DNA from 3 places in the Bombilactobacillus sp. ESL1187 genome. Region 3 is predicted to be linked to each of the others. Evidence: predicted binding sites of a transcription regulator. Region 3 holds the regulator's gene; each other region holds the start of a gene.
The links. The regulator Rex, encoded in region 3, represses fermentation and respiration genes when NADH is low (regulators of the CRP and FNR family bind a similar motif). The targets are predictions, from matches to a motif close to TTGTGAANTANTTCACAA.
Positions count from the first base shown of each region.

Region 1: AC3B5B_RS03940 (CidA/LrgA family protein) is a predicted target of Rex. The motif match lies at 3,442-3,459, and genes of this name have one in related genera.
Region 2: AC3B5B_RS03815 (NAD(P)-dependent alcohol dehydrogenase) is a predicted target of Rex. The motif match lies at 1,823-1,840, and genes of this name have one in related genera.

Region 1 covers NZ_JBYLTZ010000001.1:799,104-804,943, reverse strand. Annotated here, with positions in the region: gene AC3B5B_RS03955 (hypothetical protein) at 1-556, opposite strand, end outside; gene dnaB (replicative DNA helicase) at 560-1,936, opposite strand; gene AC3B5B_RS03945 (LrgB family protein) at 2,116-2,844, opposite strand; gene AC3B5B_RS03940 (CidA/LrgA family protein) at 2,844-3,281, opposite strand; gene rplI (50S ribosomal protein L9) at 3,598-4,050, opposite strand; gene AC3B5B_RS03930 (DHH family phosphoesterase) at 4,079-5,840, opposite strand, start outside.
Region 2 covers NZ_JBYLTZ010000001.1:768,416-774,255, reverse strand. Annotated here, with positions in the region: gene AC3B5B_RS03820 (helix-turn-helix domain-containing protein) at 1-488, opposite strand, end outside; gene AC3B5B_RS03815 (NAD(P)-dependent alcohol dehydrogenase) at 624-1,745, opposite strand; gene AC3B5B_RS03810 (MFS transporter) at 2,087-3,346, shown strand; gene rhaB (rhamnulokinase) at 3,359-4,804, shown strand; gene rhaM (L-rhamnose mutarotase) at 4,822-5,139, shown strand; gene AC3B5B_RS03795 (L-rhamnose isomerase) at 5,162-5,840, shown strand, end outside.
Region 3 covers NZ_JBYLTZ010000001.1:361,831-367,670, reverse strand. Annotated here, with positions in the region: gene AC3B5B_RS01960 (glycoside hydrolase family 38 N-terminal domain-containing protein) at 1-2,156, shown strand, start outside; gene AC3B5B_RS01955 (redox-sensing transcriptional repressor Rex) at 2,260-2,889, shown strand; gene manA (mannose-6-phosphate isomerase, class I) at 2,998-3,975, shown strand; gene AC3B5B_RS01945 (LTA synthase family protein) at 4,299-5,840, shown strand, end outside.

The DNA of each region.
Region 1 (5,840 bases), 440 kb from region 3:
GCTGTGTTTGAAACATCGTACTGGCTAATTGTAACTGGGCGCCGACAAATTCCAAAGCAACAACGCGCTCTAAATCAACGGTTAAATTTTGCCCAATCTTAGCAAAGTTAAAGGAATCTAATAATTGCAAGTGCAATTGTTGTTGCCGAAAATCCTGTAACTTCACTTGCAAATAACGATTAGAACCTGCCAAAATTACCAAAATAGCTTGTTGCTGACGCTGCAAAAAATCCAATAATTGCTGAATCAAATCATTTGCAGCAAACTGCGGCACTGCCAGTTCTTTTGCCCAATGTATCTTATTAGTAGCCGTTAAATCAATCCGCCGTTTCAGCCGCTTTAAATCTAATCCTTCCGTGGTTACAGACGCAATGCCACTAATCTTTAATAAGACATAACCATCAAGTAAACCATAATCATTATAGGTATGCACAATGACCCACTTGTGATCTAACGCGGTGACAAAACCAGTATAAATGTCACCCGTTTGGCGAATAAACAGATCGACAATTTGCTGATTTTGTTGTGCTTGTTGCAGTTGTTGTACTTTACTCATGAATTAACCTTCTGTCAGTGGTGAAATTGCAGCAAACTTATTATATGATTTCACAAATAATAATTTCACTGTACCACGCGGACCGGAGCGATTTTTGCCAATGATCACTTCCACTTCACCAGCGTTAGTATCATCACTAGCTTCGCTACCTTCCTCGTCATCAGCACCATCGTTATAATAATCATCACGATACAGGAAGGCGACCACATCCGCATCTTGTTCAATGGAACCAGATTCACGAATATCTGATAAAACTGGTCGCTTATCTTGTCGTTGCTCTACCCCCCGTGATAGTTGTGATAAAGCAATAACTGGTACATGTAATTCTTTCGCTAGTTTTTTTAATTGTCGTGAAATCGTCGAAACTTCTTGCTGCCGATTCTCTTGACCAGTTCCTTCAATTAGCTGTAAATAATCAATAATAATTAAACCAATATTTCCCGTCTCTTTAACCAAGCGGCGACACTTAGCTCGAATTTCCGCCATCTTAATTCCTGGAGTATCGTCAATATAAATATCGGTTTTGGACAAAATACCCATAGCCACAATTAAATTTTGCCATTCGTCATCGTTCAACGTTCCGGTGCGCAAATGATTTGCATCAATGCTCCCTTGAGCACATAATAACCGGCTAGCTAATTGGTCAGCTCCCATTTCCAAACTAAAAATGGCCACCGTTTGCTGACTATGAACTGCCACATTTTCCGCGACGTTGAGTGCAAAAGCCGTTTTGCCGACGCCAGGACGGGCAGCCAAAATAGTTAATTCATCAGCATGTAAACCAGCAGTCATACTATCTAATTCACTGTATCCGGTAGCTAACCCCGTCACTTGTGAATCTTCTTGAGCTAACTGGTCAATATTTTCAATCGTATCATTTAAAACATCGGCTAATTTTTTAAAGCCGTTATTATTCTGGTTTTCGCCGACTTCCATAATAGCTCGCTCGGCATTGTCCAAGACGTTGGCCACATCAGTATCTTGCTCATCAAAACTTTGGGCCACAATATCAGTTGCCGTATTAATCAACTGCCGTAATACGGCTTTATCAGCCACAATTTTGGCATAATAAACAATATTGGCGGCGGTGGGGACGGTTGTTGCCAAATCCCCTAAATAATTAACGCCGCCAATATCTGCTAACTGATTTTTAGCTTCAAGTTGATTTTTAACAGTCACGACATCAATTGCCTGGTCTGCTTCATTTAATTCCAACATGACAGCAAAAATTAACTGATGCGCATGATAATAGAAAGACTCAGTCGTCAAATATTCAGCCGCATCAACAATTTTTTCTGGACGTAATAGAATCGATCCTAGAACTGATTGTTCAGCCTCTTTATTATTAGGTGGAATTCTCTGCATTGTTGTATCGTTCATGAATTAACCTCATATCTAGTTACAATTTTACCACGGATAATATAGGGATAATATATGTTTTAAAATATTCAAAATAACATTAAATACCATCGAAAGTAAACAAAAAAACCTTTCCTAGTTACCAACGTTTAAATTAACTAACTAGAAAAGGTTTTATCATTTAAATTATAAACTAGTGTTTACAGATGCATCATTTGTGCAAACAGTGGCACTGCAATATTATCTACAATACCAATGATAACAACCGAAACAGCGGCCATCGCACCTTGAACAGAACCTAATTTCAAGGCAAAAGCAGAACCAACGGTATGTCCAGCAGTACCCATACCTAAACCAGCACCGATGGGGTCGCTTTCCAATCTGAACCACTTAACTAACCATTTACCTAAAGCATAAATGATAACGGCGTTCAGGATACATGCCATCGCAGTAACAGCAGTGTTGCCACCAATAGCTGTTGACAATGGTAAAGCAATCGCAGTCGTAGCTGATTGACTCATCATGGAAGCTGTGCCGACCCGACTGAGTCCCAAGAGTTTGGAAATTCCCAAAATAACAAATAAGGAAATAAAGGTACCAATTAACAAACTCAATAAAATAACTAGCCAATTCTTCTTAAACACATCATTACGTTTATAAAGCGGAATTGCAAAAGCAATTGTGGCAGGTGTTAAGAACCAGAAGATTAGATCCCCACCAGGCTTATAGAATTTCGTATAAGCTGCTGCAGTCGTCATTCCCATGCCTTTTCCTAACAAGAAAATTAGAAAAATTCCCAAAACCATCGCTACAAACAACGGTTGAAATAAGAAAAAGCCATGAGTCAAATTAAATAAGTATTGCCCAATTTCAAAAACTCCCAATGAAAGTAAGATACCAAATAAGGGATTCGATAATAACTCTGCCATCATTTGTTCTCTCCTCCTACTTGTTCTTGTGTATCTGTATCAGTATGTTTGATCTTTTTACTGATCCATAATAACAATCTTGTTGTATAAGCCGTTACTACCAACAAAACGATTGTTGATAAAATAATGACGATAACTAATTGGACACCTTCATTTGCCATAATGTTCAAATTAGCAGCTAGGGAAATTCCGGATGGTACAAACAAAAAGGCAATTAAACCAATCATGGCACTTCCAAAGGAATCAACCCACTCTAATTTAATAATATGACAAGTCAATAATAAATATAACAAAATCAAGCCAATAACCGGCGTCGGTACAGGGAATGATTTTGGCATCATATTAGAAATCCACTGTGATACAAACAAAATTGCTGCATAAATTAACATTTGAATCAATAATGGTGCAGCTTTTGGCTTCTTATCTTCTGGTTTCATTTTCACATCACCTATTCTTAAAATTTATCGCACTTATTGTCTAAGAGACCTAAACAATAAATTGGTTCCATCATCACTTTCTTTCTCCCAAAATCGATAAAATTTTAGTTTAATCAAAACTAAAAACTATCTACATATGGTTTATAACGTTTTCACGAATTTGTCAAGTATTTCACAAGATAATTGCTTCACAATCTGCAAGCCCTTACATCTTTGAGCTATTAAAAAAACTAGAATTCACAAGAACCTAGTTTCTTTATAATTTTTCTCAAAAAATTCTGCAACTAATACTGTAATTTACATTACAACAATAGTATTACTTTTCACTGACATGCACCCGTATGGAGGCTTCAATCCCTGGATACAATTTCACTGGTACATTCATATAACCTAAAACTTTAATCGGCTCGGCCAATTCGATTTTGCGCTTATCAATTTCAATTTGGTACTGTTGTTTTAAAGCTTGCGCAATTTGTTTACTGGGAATTGAACCAAATAACCGACCATCACTGCCAGCTTTCGATTGTAGTTCAACCACCGTTTCATCTTTTTCTAAAACGGTCTTAATCATTTGAGCACTAGCTTGTTCTTCATCTTTTTCTCGTTGTTCGGCTTGCTTTTTACCATTCAATTCACTGATGGCCTTAGCAGTAGCGACTTGAGCTTTACCATTTTTAATTAAGAAGTTGCGCGCGTAGCCATCAGCGACTTCTTTGACTTCGCCACGCCGACCCTTACCGCGAACATCTTGTGTGAAAATTACACGCATCTTTTCATGCCTCCTAGTTATTGTCTGCTTACTTAGGTTTATCTTCTACTTTTTGTTGGATAATTGCAATCAATTCTTTCTTAGCTTGAGCAATTGTGTAATCAGCTAATTGCGTTGCCGCATTGGATAAATGACCGCCACCACCCATTTCTTCCATAATAACTTGCACATTAAAGTCACCTAAGCTCCGCGCTGAAATTGCTACTTTGGCATCGGACCTTTTAGTAATCACAAATGAAGCATCAATTTTTGATAAGGTCAATAAAGTATCAGCTGCCTGTGCCGCAATCACGGAATCATAAACTTGATCTTCTTCACCCGTGCAAATGGCAATTTGTGGCGTCACCATTTGTACAGTATCAATTAAATGGTTCCTTTGGATATAGGATGACACATTTTCTTTCAGCAAATTTTGCATTTTCGTGCTGTCAGCTCCTACTGAGCGTAGATAACTGGCCGCATCAAACGTCCGTGTTCCTGAACGTAAAGAAAAGGAATGTGTATCGACAAAAATACCAGCTAGCATAGCCGTCGCTTCTAGTTTAGATAAAGACTGTTGACTTTGTGGTTGGTATTCAATCATTTCAGTTACCAATTCACTAGCCGAGGAAGCATAAGGCTCAATGTAAGCCAGTAATGGATTAGCAGGAAATTCTTCACCACGCCGATGATGATCAATCACTACCGTTTGATCGGCTAACTTTGCCGCCAATTCTGGGCTAGCGGAACGCGATGGTTTGGATAAGTCAACCATAATCAACATACTTTGCGCATTAGCTTGATCTAACGCCTGTTGCGGCGTAATTAAATCATTTGATAAATGCTGGTCTTGCTCAATCCATTGCAATAAACGTGCAACATCTGTGTGCGCTCCGTTAGCATCAATCACAATTTTACAAGTTTTATTATTCATTTGTGCAATTCGATGAATGCCTAAACAGGCACCTAAAGAATCCATATCAGGTTGTTGGTGCCCCATCACATAAATAATATCAACTTGGTTAAATAACTCTCTTAAGGCTTGGCTAATCATCCGTGCCCGGACACGCGTCCTTTTTTCCATCGGATTGGTGTTGCCGCCATAAAAGCGTGCTGGTTCGTCCGCCTCACGTACAACTGCTTGATCGCCACCTCGACCCAAGGCCAAATCAATATTTTTTTGCGCATCTAACGCTAGTTGGGCCAAATTATCTTTACCATAAGCAAAGCCAATACTTAAAGTTAACGGCACATTTTGCTGCGAAGTAGTCTTACGAATTTGATCTAAAATTGAAAAGCTATTAGCTTCCAGTGCCTTTAGCGCATTCACATAGCCCACCACAATAAAACGGTCACTGGCCACGCGTTTTAAATACATTTCATTTTGATTAGCCCAATCAGTTAATTGATTAGTTAAATAACTATTCAAATCTGAGCGATCCCGATCAGCCATGGTTTGCACAAGCTCATCATAATTATCAATAAACACTTGCCCAATCGAAATTTTTTCATCTTCATACTTTTGCTTAATAGCTACATACTGCGTAACATCCAAAAAATAAATTACGCGAAAATTTGGTTGCACAAAAGTTTGAAATTGAGTTTGACCAATAGTTAATAACGTCGCAGCTTGTTGCTGCTGTTCATTTTTTTCGACCAGTTGAATTAATTCTGGATTAACTTGATTTAAACTACGTCCTAGTAAATCCTTATCAACAAAATGGCGCTGTAAATTAGGATTCACCCATTCAATCGTGCGCTGTTTGTCGTTATCATACAGTAACATCCCAATGGGAATATTAATCAAAGCT
Region 2 (5,840 bases), 410 kb from region 3:
TTGCGGGTAGGATGCTTGCCAAGAGAAATATCAGATAAAAAACTATAAGTAATACTATTATTTTTGTGAATACTGTTTAATAGATTGAAAGTAATACTACTGTCGCGAAACAAAACATTGATGAGTAAATCGTTGGTCCCGAGTGCTTTGATAGAGTGGCTGCAACCAACATTCATCATTAGAATATCACCTTCATGTAATTTGACTAGTTGCCCATCGACGACTTCAGAGCAACTGCCAGTTAACATATAATTTAATTCTAAAAATTTATGCGTGTGTTTAGGGTAGGGGGCAAAGCGGTTATGTTTACTGATATAGACAGAATGGTACTTAAAAAAGTAATCGTTAGTTAAAGTGAGGAGTGCTTGATGATCGACAGAAGTAGCGACTGCACTTTGTGGTAAATCGGCAATAAAATGATGAGTTGCTTCTTGTTGTTGTTCTAAACTGGTTTTTTGTTGGAGCATTTGGATAACTTGTGCGTTCATAATAAAATCCTTTCGCAAGCTGATTAGCGATCAATAACGGAACAAAAAGGAAATGTTGGTCAATGATTAAGATTGAGCCAAACATTTCCTTTTATAATACTCTTAAATTCCCAAGTTACTGTCGAGTAACGACGATTATTTATCTGGTTGGTAGTCGGGATCAATAATCAAAACCGGTTTAATCGTTTTCCCCGAAACAGAATCGGCATTGGCTTGATTAATATCCTTGAAATCATAGAACTTTTCAGTTTTATCAAAGTCAAACCAACCTAACTTATAAAATTCAATCAAGCGGGTAATATCAACTTGAGGAATGGAATCGCCCATGTTGACACCAACGACTTTGCGATCATCAACGCAGAGATCATTCCAAGTAGAAATTTCTAATAATTTTGGTGTCACGGCGATCGCAGCACACGTTCCGCCTTGAGCTAATGCTAAAATGCTGTTTTTGATTACTGCAGGAATACCAGTAGTGTCAACCGTCCAATCAACGCCATAGCCATTAGTTAATTGTTGAATTTTAGCCACGGCATCCTCATCATTACTATTAATCGTATCTGTAGCTCCTAATTCTTTGGCTAAGGCCAATCTTTGAGGAACTACGTCTACAGCGATAACTTTAATACAACCAGAAATGCGCCCGGCCATCATAGCAGCTAGACCGACGGCACCAGTACCAAAGACAGCGATCGTATCACCAGGTTTTGGTTGCAAAGTATTAAAGACAGTACCCGAACCAGTTACATAACCACAACCTAATGGTCCTAATTTCCGTAAATCTAAACTTTTATCAACTTTGACAGCATTACGTTGATCAACAACGGTAGTCGTTGTAAACGAGGATTGATTAAACATATTAGAGATGTGCTGACCGTTCTGAGTAAATTGATCTTCACCATCGGCCCGGACCCCAGACAAATTGTAATCACCATAATTACGACACTGTGTGGGCACCCCTTTTAAACAATTATCGCAGGTTCCATCAGCGTAAAAAGATAAAATAACATGATCACCGACTTGAAAGTTTTTCACTTCGGAACCAATTTTTTCAACGATACCGGCCCCTTCATGACCTAAAATTGCTGGATAGCCTACCGAAGCATCGCCTTTGCGAATCGCTTCATCAGAATGGCAAATCCCGCTGGCCACCATGTGAATTTGGAGATCAGTCGGACCAACTTCGTGCAGTTCAATGTCATCTTCTAAGGTAAATGGTGCTCCTTGTTCTTTGACAACAGCGGCAGTAATTTTCATTAATAAAACCCCTTTCTTGAAATTCACCCTTTTCAACAATGATTATGTCACTATCAAAAAACGATTTCAATAAAAACTTGTGATTTTATTCATAAAGTTTTGCGATGAATGGTTTAAATATTTTATTTTTACAAAAAAATAATCTAAAAAGTGCTTTTATAGATAAAAATTACGAACTGTGCCCCTGGTTGATTTCCAAAATCTAAAATCATTAAATTAAAAAATGTATTAATATGATACTGATTATCAAGAATTATGCCATTGCGCTAGTCTAGCGATTACGCTTACAATCTATACAGTAAACGTTTACGATTAAGAATTATGAATGGAGATCTGAAGTTATGGCTAAAAGTTCGCACGCTTCAACGTGGGCAGTATCCTTAACCAATTTTTTAGACTCAGGCTCAATCGTTGCGGGCGGTGCAGGTTTAACAATGTGGCAAAAGCACTTTGGTTTGAGTAGCTTTGCCGTCGGTTTATTAGGGGCATTGAGTGCTAATGCTTTTGGTTCGGCATTGGGAGCCATCATTGGCGGGCATTTGTCTGATAAATACGGCCGCAAAATGATTTATACCTATGATATGTTGGTCTACATGGTCGGAACACTTTTAATTGTGTTTTCTATTAATTTTCCGATGTTACTAATTGGTTTTTTAGTAACAGGTATGGCTGTAGGTGCGGGGGTTCCTGCTTCTTGGACGTATATTGGTGAAACATCTGATGGAAAAAATCGGGCCCATGATATTGGGATTTCTCAATTTTCCTGGTCCATGGGACCGACGTTAGTTTTTGTAGCAGCATCATTATTTGCACCACTTGGTTTATTAGGTAACCGTTTATTATTTGTCTTTTTAACCATTGTGGCATTTATTGCGTGGTTATTGCAAAGAAACTTACCGGAATCTCAGGATTGGTTGCAACAAAAGGAAAAAGAACGGCAATCAGGAATTAAGCCGCATCCATATAAAGAATTATTTTCGAATATGGTTTCCATTAAAAGTATTCTCTTCTTATGCGGTGTTTATGCTCTCTGGAATTTAGTTGCGGGGGCGATGGGCTTCTTTATGCCATTTGTGTATGAAACTGTCGGTGGCTTAAATACCTTGCAGGCAAATATTTTACAAGCAGTTTTGTGGTTATGTACCGCTTTATCTGGTTACTTCGGTTTTGCCTTATTTGGCGATCGGCTTAATCCCCGGGGCTTCTTCTTTGTAGGGGCTTTAATGGCTGTTATTTCTTGGGTAATTTTAACTTATATTGGCTTCGGCTGGGCCGCTTTAATTGCTTTTGTAATTATTTGGGGACTATCTGCCGGAATTGGTGCCCAAGCTTGGTATGCTTTATGGGCAGTGGAGCTGTTTCCTACAAAGTATCGTGCTGGCTCCCAAGGGTTTATGTTCTTTATTGTCCGTGGTAGCTCTGGGATTTGGTCGATCATTTTCCCAATGATTTTAGCAGATCTTGGTTTTAAGGTTGCTGGGACGGTCATGATTATTTTGCTGTTAGTATCTTTGATTATTGGTGTTATTTGGACGCCACAAACTCAAGGTAAATCTTTAGATGAAATCACTTTGGAACGTTATGGTACCAAAGAAGAATAGAAGGTGCAGTTAGTGAGTAAAACTTATGTAGCAATTGATATTGGCGCTTCCAGTGGGCGTTTGATGCTGGGTCAATTAATTGATGGCCAATTGCAGTTGAAAGAAATGCACCGTTTTACCAATGGATTTACCTCCAAAAATGGTGCTGATTGTTGGGACATTGATCATATTATCCAAGAAATTTTACTGGGACTGCAAAAAGTCAAACAAGCTGGTTATGCGGAAGTAACAGTGGGAATTGATACGTGGGCTGTTGATTACGTTTTGGTCGGTTCAGATGGTCAACGTTTGAAAGATCCGGTTTCTTATCGGGATGCGCGGACTAAAAATGCGATTCACGATTTAACCTCTGATTTATCCAAAGAATATATTTATCAGAAAACCGGGATTCAATTTTTAGACTTTAACACGTTATACCAATTGTTTGAAGAAGACAAAGATTTATTAGCACACACCGACAAAATTTTAATGATTCCCGATTACTTGGGTTATGTGCTAACGGGCCAAGCAGTAACGGAAGTTACTAATGCATCCACGACGCAAATGTTAAGTTTACGCGAAGGTTTGTTTGATGAACATTTGTTGCAAAAGGTTAATGTCAGTGCCGATCAATTTCCTAAGTTAGTTGATCCCGGGACCATGCTGGGTGAATTACAAACGGATAAATTCCCCGATTACGATTTACCCCAAGCTCAAGTAATTACGGTAGCGACTCATGATACGGCCTCGGCCGTCGTAGGAACTCCCGGACTCGGGCAACGTTGGGCTTACTTGAGCTCAGGAACCTGGTCTTTGATTGGAGCCGAATTAAATGTTCCAGAGAACGGCCAGTTAGCATTTAAACACAACTACACCAATGAATGGGGTGCGTATGGCACGTATCGGTTTTTGAAAAATATTATGGGCTTGTGGATTGTGCAAAATATTAAAAAAGAATTACATGATCAATATAGTTTTGCGCAATTAGCTCAGTTAGCACAACAAGAAACGCCATTTCAACAATATATTGATGTCAATGATCAGCGCTTTCAAAATCCACCAGCGATGATTCCAGAAATTCAAGCTTACTGTCGTGAAACGCACCAAAAAGTCCCGCAAACTCCTGGTGAAATTGCGATGGCTGCTTATTCGAATTTGTCACTGTATTACGCTAATGAATTAGATATTTTGGGCCAAATTTTAGGTTATCAAATTGACACGTTGAATATTGTTGGTGGTGGTGCCAATGTAGCTTTAATGAACCAGTTAACAGCTAATATTGCTGGTGTGAATGTGTTTGCTGGCCCCACTGAAGCCACGGCCATTGGCAATTTGATTGTGCAGATGATTGCGCAAGGTGATATTTTAAATGTTTATTTGGCACGGCGGATCATAGCTGATTCCTTTGATTTAAAGCAATATCAACCGCAACAAGATATGCAAGAACATTTAAAAACTTGGCGTAGCAAATTTAGATAAAAAGGAAGTGACCAAAAGTGACAGTCCGTTTGGGACAATTAATGCATGTTTATCCAGATCAATATGCTGAGTATGAAAAGAGACACAATAATTTGTTTCCGGAAATGCGCCAAGCTTTGAAAGCTGCTGGTGCGCATAATTACTCAATTTTTCTGGATAAAGCCACGGGCAATTTGTTTGCTTATTTAGAAGTTGATGACCTTGATAAATATAATCAGATTTCCGAGTCTGATGCCTGCAAAAAGTGGTGGGCATATATGGAACCGATTATGGATACGAATCCGGATCAAAGTCCAGTGACGACCGACTTACATGAGGTTTTTCATTTGAATTAAATTTTTAAGGAGATGTGTGATTATGACTAAATCTGAAACTGTTGAAAATGCTTATCAAACCGCCAAGGAACGGTATGCTGAAATTGGCGTAGATACAGAAGCTGCCATGGAACAATTGAAAAAAGTTAAATTATCTGTGCATTGTTGGCAAGGTGACGACATTCATGGCTTTGTGAATCCGGAACAAGAATTAACCGGTGGCATTGGCGTCAGCGGTGATTATCCGGGGATTGCTACAACACCTGATGAATTAACGGGTGATTTACACGAAGCATTATCATTAATTCCTGGTCATCATAAAGTGCAGCTGCATACTTTATATGCGGTCACAGATCGCAAAAAAGACTTTGATGAAATTGGTCCAGAAGACTTTAAGTATTGGGTTGATTGGGCTAAGGAAGAAAAAATTGGTTTGGATATGAATCCTACTTTCTTCTCTCATCCCAAAGTCAAAAATAATTTTACCTTAGCTAGTCCAGAAAAAGATATTCGTGATTTTTGGATTCAAGTAGGGAAACAATCACGGAAAATTTCAAATTACTTTGGTCAAGAATTGGGTCAACAATCAATTAATAATTTCTGGATGCCTGATGGTTTTAAAGATAATCCCATTGATAAAGCGACACCGCGCTTGCGGATGATTGAGTCCTTAGATGAAATTATTAAAGACAAATATGATGAAAAGAATACGATTGAATCCT
Region 3 (5,840 bases):
CAGTTTACTTTAAGTGGCAGGGCTTGGGAAATAACCAAGTTTATGCAGCTAACTTTCCCTTAGGTTATTATACGGGGCAAATTGATTTAAATTCGAAGCAGCATTTACAAGAGTTTGTCGAGCAAAGATTAGACCCAGGGATTGACCTAGAAGCTAAACATGGTCATAATGATCCCGTTTTAATTCCTTCGGGGATTGATCAGATGAATATTATTCATAATATTTCCCAGGTAATTCAACAATTAAATCAATATAGTAAACACCAAATAGTGTTGAGCAGTTATCCCCAATTTATGCAACAATTGCGCCACCAGGATTTACCTCAGTATCAAGGTGAATTACGTTATCCCACTTATTCACGGGTGCATCGGACGATTGGTTCAGTGCGCTCGCAGCTTAAACGTCAAAATTTCAAGTTAGAACAACAAATTTTACGTCGAGTTGAACCGATGCTGGTTATTGCCCAAGCTTGTGGAATCAAAGTGTCCAACGGATTAGTTTTAAAACTTTGGAAAAAGTTATTAAAGTGTCAACCACATGATACATTAGGCGGTAGTATTACGGATAACGTTGCTGTTGATGTTCAGCAACGTTTCAAAGAAGGTTTCGAACTTGCTGCCGGAATTGAAAATTATATTAAGAAGCGCTTAGCGCAACGTTTAAATCTGGATAGTAATCAATTGTTATTATTTAATACTTCACCACGGGTATTTGATGGTTATCAAGAAGTAGAATTTTTAACGACTAGTAAAAAAGTGAAATTTGCTGAACAATATCAAGCTGTTCTAGTTCGTGCAACTTATGTCCCTAAACGTGAGCACATTATGCAACAAACCGCCAAAGGTTTTGAATTTAAAGATGAACCGGGCTATTATCGATTGACGGTTCGGTTAAAGATGCACTACGAGGGATTAGGCTATCAGGTGGTTTCTTATCAAGTAGCTTCAACGGAGCTAGCAACTTTAGAAGATAGTTCATCTGTGTCCATTAACAATCAAAAGTGGCAAGTTCAATACACAGGAACAAGCTTTACTGCTCAAACGCAAGGTCACGTTTATCCACAGCTGTTAGAAATTTTAGATTCGGGTAATGATGGTGATACGTATGATTATTCGCCTTTACCGCAGGAACAAGAAGTCAGCTTGCCGTTAACTGGACAATGTCAAGTGCAGACTGCTCCTAATTTACAAACTATGACGGTTCAAGGTACTTGGCAGTTACCTAAATCTTTAGCTGAAAGGCAAAAGGACCATCCGCAATTAATTGACGTGAACTTCAAAATTATTTTAAGTTTAGCAACAAGTTCTTCGGTGTTAGATGGTCAATTAATTATTGACAACCAAGCTTTAGATCATCGCTTGAGATTAAAGATTAACACGGGTATCAAAAGTTCACAGGCGTGGGCGCAAATTCAAGGCGGTTTTCGAACCACTACTAATTTGCCTATTGCGGATAATTGGCAAGACGAGTTTGTTGAAAAACCGGTCAATCTTTACAACTTTGATAAAGTTGTGGGCATGTATGAGCCCAAGCAAGGTTTGTTTTTGTTAAGTGGCGGCATGAAAGAATATGAATTATTGAATCAAAGCTTTGCCGTCACTTTACTAGCCACTACGGGTCAATTAGGAAAACCCAATTTATTGTGGCGTCCCGGGCGAGCTTCGGGCGACACTACTAGTGTCGGTCATCAGATGACGCCAACACCACTAGCTGAAGAAATCGGCTTAAATCATTTTGCGTTTGGATTAGTGGCAGTTGCGGACTTAGACGAGAATCAGTTAGCACGGACTGCTGAAAATTGGTTGGCCCCCAATGTTAATTACCAGTTACAAAAACTGAATTTATTTGTCAATCGGTTAGACAATAAAATTTGGGATGTTGAATTTGATAAATCATTACCTCAGTTACCACGCCAAGCGACTTTCTTACGGTTGGATCCGGATGTAACGATTACGGCTCTCTACTGTGCTTATACAATTCAGAATGCGATTGTGGTTAGATTGAGTAATCAAGCGAATAAAACGGTTGCTTTAACGGAATTCTTAGCGGCTGGTTTTCAACGAACCAATGCGTTAGAAGAAGTTCAGTCTTTACAAGCAGACGCGCAACAACTAGCACCGTATGAGATGGCAACTTTTATCAAAATTAATGGTTAATTTTCAAGGTAATAACTTTGTGATTTTATTTACTTGACATTGTGATATTAAAAGGTAGATACTGAAAGTATCAATTATACTTGTTCACAAGGGGATATTAACCATGACAAAATACAAAATACCAAATGCTACTATTAAGCGCTTACCGTTGTATCATCGTTACTTTCAATTTTTAAATGATTCCAATACTAAAAAGATTTCCTCAACAGAATTAGCTAAAGCTGTTCAAGTGGATAGTGCGACGATTCGGCGTGATTTTTCTTACTTTGGTTCTTTAGGTAAGCGGGGTTACGGCTACGAAGTTGAACCAATGCTGGAATTTTTTAAAAAGTTACTTAACCAAAGTCAAACGACGAAAGTAGCGTTGGTCGGAGTAGGTAACTTAGGTAGTGCATTATTAAACTATAACTTTTCACAGACGAACAATATTAAGATTACGGCCGCTTTTGATCAGAATCCGGAATTAATCGGCCAAACTGTCAATGGTGTGCAAGTTTATGATGTCGATTCTTTAGAACAACGTTTAGCAGATGAACAGATTGATGTTGTGATTTTGTCAGTACCAGTCATCAGTGCACAAAAGGTCGCTGATGAACTGGTAGCAGCCAACGTCAAGGGTATTTTGAACTTTACGCCGTTAAGATTGGCAACTCCTAATTCTGTGCGCGTGCACAATGTTGATTTAGCGAATGAATTACAAACATTAATTTATTTCTTAGATAACTATAGTTAAATTAAATGTTTAACTTTTGATTCACCTTTTAGCTTGTAAGGCGAGAATTTTGCGGTAAGTTAGTAGTAATTTTGGTTGATTACGGCTGCTTTTATTAGGAGGTATTAGATGGAACCATTGTTTTTACAACCCGCTTTCCAAAAAAAAATTTGGGGTGGGCGTAAGCTACAAGAACGTTTTGGTTATCGCATACCTGATGGTCAAGTGGGAGAATGTTGGGCCATCTCTGCTCATCCGCATGGTTTATCAACTGTTAAAAATGGACCTTTTGCTGGGCAAGATTTAGCCCAACTATGGCAAAAACAACCAGAGCTGTTTGGTTACCCGCAAGGAAAAGTTTTCCCTTTATTGACTAAGATTTTAGATGCGGAAGCTAGTTTATCAGTTCAGGTGCATCCAGATAATGCTTATGCCCAAGCACATGAAGGTGAGCTAGGCAAAACGGAGTGTTGGTATATTATTGATGCCCAGCCTGGTGCCTATTTGATTTATGGACATAATGCGCAAACTAAGGCAGAATTACAAGCACTGATTGACTCGGGGGACTGGGAACATTTGCTCAAAAAAATGCCAGTCAAAACAGGAGATTTTGTTTTTGTGCCTAGTGGGTGTGTTCATGCGTTAAATCAAGGAATTATTGCCTTAGAAACACAACAAAGTAGTGATACTACTTATCGTTTGTATGATTATGATCGTATTGAACAAGCTACCGGTCAAAAACGCCAACTGCATTTAAAACAGGCTCTAGATACGATTACTGTTCCTTTCCAAACACCAAAACTTAATCAAGCGGTCCAGCAATTTGGTGCTAGTTCCATCACCACTTATGTGAAACCACCTGTTTCGCCATACTTTGCAGTGTGGGGCTTACAAGTGCAAAATGATGCTTTAAGTTTGCAACATCAGTTGGGTGCTTACACCTTATGTTCCGTGATTTCCGGAACGGGACAGCTAGTGATTGCTGGGAAAACCTACGAGTTACAGTTAGGTGATCACTTTATTATTCCGGCGCCAATTACTGCTTGGCAATTTCAAGGGGAAAATCTCCAAATAATTGCTTCCGAAGCAATTGACAAGGTCGATTAATATTCAAAAAAGAGTCGGGACAAAAAGTTTTGAGAAGTTAAACACAGATTTTTGACTTTTGAAGTCACTATCAGCGGAGAAGGTTTGTTTGATTTACGAAATTTTTTTGTTCCGACTTTTTAATACTTAATATGAGGTTGTGACAAAAGCAATTTAGCTGCTAGTTACAACCTCATTTTTAAATATTTAATTTAATATTTTTTGTAATACCGCATTTTAACTGCTTTTGACTTATCGGCAAATTATGCTAGTAATATACCTATCTAAATTAGATTGTGCTAAAATTTAAAACTGTATTAATTTAAGTCGAAAGAGGATTTATTGTGCATAATCTAACTGTCAAACGCTTTATGTATTTTTTACTGCAAGTACTTTTAGTGTGTTTAATTGCTTACGGATTTTATTTTGAATTTCAACTAGCTTTAACCGGTAGTTTGACACACGGCTATCATGAGATGTTCTGGGAAATTAAGAATAATCCTGTCGTCACGCGAATCAACTGGTTTTGCCTAGTAGTTATTATAACGATGCTAATTGCGCTGTTAGGTGATTATTGGTGGGGAATATCCCTGAGCGTCATTATTTTCAGTATTATTTTATATGTGGACTTTAATAAAATTATTTCACGTTCTGAACCATTGTTACCTAATGATTTAAACATGGCTGGTCAAGCTGGTGGTTTAATTAAAATGGTCAGTTGGCAATCATTATTACTTTTAGCCATTGGCATTGTATTACTACTTGTAGCGGCCTACCTGTTACACAAAGTTACCAAAGGCTTGTGGTTAAAAAATCATCGGGTGCTGTGGCCGTTGAGAATTGGCTTTTTGGTGTTAGCAATAATAGCTTTAAGCTTGTTCTCACAAGCAGGAAATACGCGCTCTTTTGCTTCTAAACAATTGGCGAAGCATAATATTACTAATGTTGATCGTTCACAATTGGCCAATTATCGTAATCGGGGTACTTTAATTGGTTTTGTCTTTAATGCCCATTCTACGCCAATGATTAAGCCTGCTAATTATAGCGCGGCGACTATGAAGCAAATTACTAAACGTTATCAAAAAGGTTTGGTTAAAGCCAATCAAGGGAAAAAAGTTGGGAAAGTTAACATTATTTATATTTTAAATGAATCTTTAACCAATCCTTTACGGACACAGAAATGGTATCCCCTTGTTGGCAATAAAAATCCGATGCCTTATATTTCTAAGATGATTACGAATCCAACGGTCCAACAAGCTGGGGGCTATATGGTGTCTCCTGGTTTTGGTGGGGGTACGGCTAATATTGAATTTGAAGCCAATACAGGTTTCTCCAATTACTTTTTAAACAATACGCCCTATCAGGATATTTTACCTAATAAAAAATATTTTCCGAGTGTCATGCATTATTTAAATGATGCTGGCTATAATTCACAGGCCTACCATCCTTATGCCGGCACTATGTATCGTAGAAATCAAGCTTATCCAGCGATCGGTATCCATAAATTCCAAGATCAATCGAAATTACAGCATTTAAAGAAGTCACCACATGGTTTGTATGATACAGATGCCTCCGCCTATCCGAACTTTTATGCACAACAAAAAAAGTCTAGTCGCCAATTTAGTTTGATGTTGACGATGCAAAACCATATGCCTTATCAAGCAGAAATAGGTCCCAAAAGTTCTTATCAACTCCAGAATAAAGTAGCCGGAGATGCTGATAAGACTAAAAAATTAGAAGCTTATCTTCAAGAAGTTCACGATTCGGATCAAGCATTTAAGCAATTAGTGCAACATTATCAACATGCTAAGCAAAAAACGTTAATTGTCATGTATGGCGATCATTATCCTGGTGATGGTATTTATGATGATCTCTTCAATCAGAAT